2 regions of the Streptococcus sp. k-628 genome follow, and region 2 is predicted to be linked to the other one. Evidence: predicted binding sites of a transcription regulator. Region 2 holds the regulator's gene; the other holds the start of a gene.
What was found. Region 2 encodes HrcA, which represses chaperone genes, less so after heat shock. Its sites were predicted from a motif close to TTAGCACTCNNNNNNNNNGAGTGCTAA; they were not measured.
Positions count from the first base shown of each region.

Region 1: groES (co-chaperone GroES) is a predicted target of HrcA. The motif match lies at 1,885-1,911, and genes of this name have one in related genera.

Region 1 is NZ_VMMZ01000082.1:1,460-4,640, reverse strand. It holds gene groL (chaperonin GroEL) at 1-1,554, opposite strand, end outside; gene groES (co-chaperone GroES) at 1,570-1,854, opposite strand; gene HT730_RS09130 (single-stranded DNA-binding protein) at 2,010-2,405, opposite strand; gene HT730_RS09125 (SDR family NAD(P)-dependent oxidoreductase) at 2,483-3,181, opposite strand, start outside.
Region 2 is NZ_VMMZ01000039.1:35,563-38,743, forward strand. It holds gene grpE (nucleotide exchange factor GrpE) at 432-956, opposite strand; gene hrcA (heat-inducible transcriptional repressor HrcA) at 983-2,017, opposite strand; gene HT730_RS06025 (DUF2812 domain-containing protein) at 2,178-2,690, opposite strand; gene HT730_RS10665 (DUF2812 domain-containing protein) at 2,725-3,181, opposite strand, start outside.

The DNA of each region.
Region 1 (3,181 bases), on a different contig from region 2:
TACGACTGCTTCCGTAGTCAAAATCAAGCTGGCTACAGATGCTGCATTTTGTAGGGCTGAACGGCTCACTTTAACTGGGTCGATAATCCCTTGATCAATCATGTTAACCCACTCACCAGTTGCTGCGTTGAAGCCTGTACCAAGTTCGGCATTTTTCAAACGATCGATAACAATAGAACCTTCGAATCCTGCATTGTGGGCGATCTGACGAACAGGTTCTTCCAAAGCACGAAGAACAATATTGCGACCCGTTGCTTCGTCTCCTATCAATTCCAAATCAGCCACGGCTGGGATAACATTTACAAGGGCTGTTCCACCACCTGCAACGATACCTTCTTCAACGGCTGCACGAGTAGCGTTGAGGGCATCTTCGATGCGGAGTTTCATTTCTTTCAACTCAGTCTCAGTTGCAGCTCCGACCTTAATAACCGCTACACCACCTGACAATTTCGCCAAACGTTCTTGCAATTTTTCACGGTCAAATTCAGAAGTTGTGGTTTCGATTTGAGACTTGATAACTGCAACACGGTGAGAAATCGCTTCAGGATTTCCCGCACCTTCTACGATAACCGTGCTATCTTTGTCCACAGTTACTCTCGCTGCTTGACCAAGTGCTTCAATTGTAGCATCTTTCAACTCAAGACCAAGGTCTTCTGTGATAACTGTTCCGCCTGTTAAGATGGCTATATCTTCAAGCATGGCTTTGCGACGGTCACCAAAACCAGGTGCCTTGACTGCTACTACGTTGAAGGTTCCACGAATCTTGTTCAATACAAGGGTTGGAAGAGCCTCACCATCCACATCATCCGCAATAATCAAAAGCGGACGGTTGCTTTGGAGAATACTTTCCAATAGTGGCAAGATTTCTTGGATATTTGAAATCTTCTTGTCTGTAATCAAAATGTATGGATTTTCAAGGTCAGCCACCATTTTTTCGCTATCTGTCACCATGTACTGTGAAAGGTAACCACGGTCAAACTGCATTCCTTCTACGACTTCAAGCTCTGTTTCCATACCACGTGACTCTTCGATAGTGATGACACCATCTTTGCCAACTTTTTCCATAGCTTCAGAAATGTACTCACCGACTTTTTCAGAACGAGAAGATACGGCAGCAACCTGAGCGATAGCTTCTTTGTTGGCAACAGGGATGGCGTTGTTTTTCAAAGCTTCAACCGCTGCAGCAACCGCTGTTTCAATTCCACGACGAATGCCAATTGGATTTGCACCTGCTGTGACGTTTTTGATTCCTTCACGGACGATTGCTTGGGTCAAAACAGTTGCAGTTGTAGTCCCATCACCTGCGATATCGTTGGTTTTTGAAGCTACTTCTGATACCAATTTGGCACCCATATTTTCAAAATGGTCTTCCAATTCGATTTCTTTGGCAATGGTCACACCGTCATTGGTAATCAAGGGTGAGCCAAATGATTTTTCAAGAACGACGTTACGACCTTTTGGTCCCAAGGTTACTTTAACAGTATCTGCAAGGATATCGACACCACGGACCATAGCTGAACGAGCATCAGATGAAAATTTAATTTCTTTTGACATACTTACTTTCTCCTTCTATTCTTCAATGATTGCCAAGATGTTAGCTTCGCCTACGATGATGTACTTTTCATCGCCATCTTTGACATCAAGACCTGCGTGAGCTTCAACTAAGACACGGTCTCCAGGCTTAACACTTGGAGCTACCAAGTCACCGTTCAAGGTACGAACACCTTGTCCAGTAGCCACAACTTTGGCTGTCTTTGTTTTTTCTTGGGCTGAGCCTGCAAGGACAAAACCTCCAACATTTTGTTCCTTTTCTTCTATTTTTAAGACCACACGGTCCCCTAATGGTTTCAACATCTGATTTCCTCCATAATGAGATAGATAGTATTAGCACTCTTTATATCTGAGTGCTAAATCATAGTTCTATTGTATCACTTGGTCAGAAATAGTCAAGAAAAAAGTCTGACTTTCTCAAGATAAAAAGCCTGAGACCAACTCAGACTTTTTAATGTTTAAAATGGCAATTCCTCCTCTTCCAAAACCAAATCCGACAAATCTTGACCTGCATTATTTTCTCGCATAGCACGTTGGGCACGACTTTCCAAGAGTTGGAATCCTGTGACAAGTACTTCGGTCACATAATTCATTTGACCATTTTTCTCAAAACGACGGGTACGCAATTCCCCATCAACGGAAATAAGACTACCTTTGGTTGCGTAGCTTGCCAAAGTTTCTGCTAGTCTGCCCCATAGGACCATATTGACAAAATCAGCTTCGCGTTCCCCGTTTTGGTCTTTGTAACGACGATTTACAGCGATAGTTGCTCGCGCTACTGACTTGTCATTGTTGGTTTTGTGCAATTCTGGTGTAGACGTCAAGCGTCCGATTAAAATAACTTTATTATACATATTTTCTTCCTCCTACTTATCTATTCGTAGAAAATCAAAAAAAGTTACAGAAATTTGTAACTTTTCGAGGAAATTTTTTACTTTTTATGAACCATGAAACCTGTCGCCTGTTGATTGGCCATAATAGTCATATCTGTAATCTGCACACGATGAGGTTGACTGGTCACATAGACTACTGTGTCTGCAATATCCTGAGCTTGCAAGGCTTCGATTCCTTGGTAAACGGACGCAGCTCGCTCTTTGTCACCATGAAAACGCACTGTAGAAAAATCTGTTTCGACAATTCCAGGCTGAATGGTGGTCACCTTGATATCTGTTGCAATGGTATCAATTCGCAGACCATCTGAAAAGGTCTTAACTGCTGCCTTGGTAGCTGAGTAAACAGCGGCACCTGCATAGGCGTAGATTCCTGCGGTTGACCCCATGTTGATGATATGTCCTTGATTGGCTTTTACCATTGCTGGCAAGAAACAGCGAGTAACTGCCATCAAACCTTTGACATTGGTATCCAGCATGGTCAACATATCCAACTCTTCATAGTCCTGATAAGGTGCTAAACCTAGAGCCAGTCCGGCATTGTTGACCAGAATATCAATCTGACCTATCGTTTCTAGAATATCAGAGCAGACAATCTTTACCATGATCATATCCGTCACATCTAGTTGAAAAGTCCAAACTGTTTGATTTGGAAAAGTTTCTGCAAACTCCGACTTGAGGGTTTCTAATCGGTCTATCCGTCGTCCAGTTAGAACGACATTCTCACCCTTCTCCAGATA
Region 2 (3,181 bases):
CCTTAAGTGGTGGGGACGTGAGCAACTCCCTTCGGGATTTCATCACTTATTTTTGAGCCTATTGTCTCAAAAATCCCCTGTTTCAGTAGCTTTTGCTACTGAAACTTTCACCACGGTGGGAAATATCTTCCTTGCAAGCCTCCGGCTTGCCTCTTATCTTTCTTTCATAGTTTATTGTCGTTTCGGACAAGTTTCCTATTATGTTACGACACGAGGAGTCGAAATCGATTTTATTTCGACGACGAGTTAGTAAGGAGGCTAGGCAAACGCCATAGCGATTGCCGTTTTCTGACGAATTGCTTTAGTTACCGTCAGAATTGCCTAATTGAACACGCCCTAAGCTCTGAGTAAAAAAGATAGATTTTCTTGTGTTCATCGAACACTTCGTCAATCTCCTATTTTTACTGCGAGCTTTTTACGGGCTTTGTATCTTAGTTATACACCACTACCATGGCTGGGCGTAGGATGCGGTCATGGAGTTTGTAGCCTTTTTGGAAAACTTGAGCGATGCTATCTGCTGGGTGTTCATCGTCTGCTGGGAGAGTTTGGATGGCCATATGGTAGTTATGGTCAAATTCACCATCAGCTGCGATTTCTTCGATTCCTTCTTCTTTCAAAGCGTGAATCAAGCTTTCTTGCACCATTTCCAAGCCCTTCTTCACATCATCTGTCAAACCTTCAACTGCGAGTGCACGCTCAAGGTTGTCGAGCGATGGTAAGATTGCTTTTGCCAAGTCTTGGCTACGATAACGTTGCAAGTTTTGACGCTCTTCATTGGCACGGCGTTGGATATTTTGCATTTCTGCATGAGCGCGAAGGTATTTGTTTTCGAACTCATCTGCACGTTCATTTGCCAAGTCCAACTCAGATTTCTCAGGAGTTGTTTCTTCTACCGTTTCCACAACTTCCTCTTCTTGAACTTCTTCTACTTCTTCATTTTTTATATCTTGGGCCATTTTCGCCTCCTTTAATGATTTCAATCTTAATGTACTTCGTAATGATTACTGCTGAGGTAGCGGTAAAAATCTGTCAACTTCATGGTTAAAACACGATTGACTACATTGACTTGGTTGATTAGCTGTTGGTAATCCAGATTGACTGGACCGATAATGGCTAGAATTCCAACTCCCCGATAAGGAATGAGGAACTTGCTACTAATCACCGCTAGGTCAGCTAGACAGGACTCTTGACTGTCTGCAACACGGACGTTTTGCATCTGATCTTCACGCAACCCCTCACGAATCTCCAGAGCCACCTTTTGCGGTTGGTCAAAGAACTGATAGGCTGCTAGATTAGCAAAATTCAAGAGATTAACCTTGCCCGCCACCACAATATTTTCGTTGAACATTTCCTTAAAGATATGTTCAAAGAGATCGATGACATTGTCCGTTGTTGTAAAGTAACGCTGGATAATCTGCGGAATCTCCGTCCGAATCTTGTAGTGAATATCTAGAACGGTGTGGCCGAGGAAACGTTCCTGAATGATGCTCTTCAGCTTCAGCAAGTCCTCCTGCAAAAAGTTCCTTGGAATCAGAAACTGACTGGTAACCGTTCGAGACTCGTCTAGGGTGAATACTGCCAAGGCTGTATGTTGCCCCAAAACAACGATATCAAAGGCTGTCAACCGTTGCTTGCTCGGCTCAACATCCAATGCTACTACCGTACAGCCACTCAAGTCTGTCAGCAGATTAGCAGCCTCTTGCAGAATATCCTCCAATTTGAAGAATTCCTGATCAAAGGCTTTGACAATCTCATAAACCTCATTTTCAGCTAGTCGGTCAAAATCCAGTGAGTGTTTTACATAGTACTGAAAACCAGCAACACTTGGCATCCGACCACTTGAAGTATGAGCCTTCTCAAGCAATCCTTGCTTTTCTAAAGCCGCCATGTCATTACGAATGGTTGCACTGCTAGAGTTAATAGACTCTTGCAAGGCTTTGGATCCGACAGGTTCGTGCGTTTTGGTAAAGATGTCAATAATCAGATTTAAAATATCCTGCTGACGCTCTGTAACCATCTCATCACTCCTCTCTGTCTGATCTATTAGCACTCGATACGCTCAAGTGCTAACTTATGATTCTATTATACACCCTTAGAAGAGAATGTCAAGATAAAAACTCAAAAAATTAGCACTCTTTTATCAAGAGTGCTAAAAATCAGTCTACAGACCGAGAAACTCACCTTCCATCTACTTGGTATTTCCTTTTAAGTCTGAAAAAACCAAGAATTAAATAAGAAATCAGAAAGGCATATAAAATAAAAATAACGAAGAAAGACATAGCAAGCTCTTCTTTAAATAAACTTATACAAACAACAAGACCACCTGAGAAAGCAACTGTACATGAACGAAGTCTATATCGCATAACTTCCCATCTGAGCCCCTTACTCATATAGACTTGATCCTCTGGAAGTAAATCGGAAGCTGGTTTACGAAAAATTGAACAAAAACCTGTTTCTATCAATTCCCAACCTCTATTTCTAAAATCTTGCAGTTCATACTTATATTTTTTAAGAAATCTAGAATCATAGATACAGTAGATGACATCGTCTGGTTGACATTGGTCAAAATAGAACAAACCAAAACGACTCGTTCTATACCTCCAACCTTTCAAATGCATCTCATGTAAATATTCTTCTTCCTTGTCCAAATCAACAATGGTGAAAATCCGGAATTCTACTCTTCTATTCATTGTCTTACCCCAAAATTAGAAAACATGCCTGGCGTTATTTATCAGATAATTCTTTCCACTTTTGAAACAATCTCCAAAAAATATAAGAAATCTGAATCGCATGAACTATCAATAAAACACCATCTATTATGAAAATCAAAAATACTTCCCAACTGAAAGAACTACCTCCACTGACAAACTTTGAGAAAACCGGTAGTAGAGCTAAAAAGAGAATCGAAATAGGAAGCATCCTCCTCGTTAAAATCCGTTTGACCATAACCAGCTTCCCGGCCGTGTCATTATAAATTTCAAACTCGGCATCCGACTCAATTCCAGAATGAAGTTTTCTAAAGTAGGAAAAACCATTAAAGTCTGTAATATGCTCCCAGTCACAGTCTTTAAACAGTTGTAAATAGGAGGCTCTCTCTGATTTTTCCATTGGGTAAAAATCCAACTGATAAGACACCTGCTCAGGGTGACACTTTTCAAAGGTATACTTAACTGCAAACAAT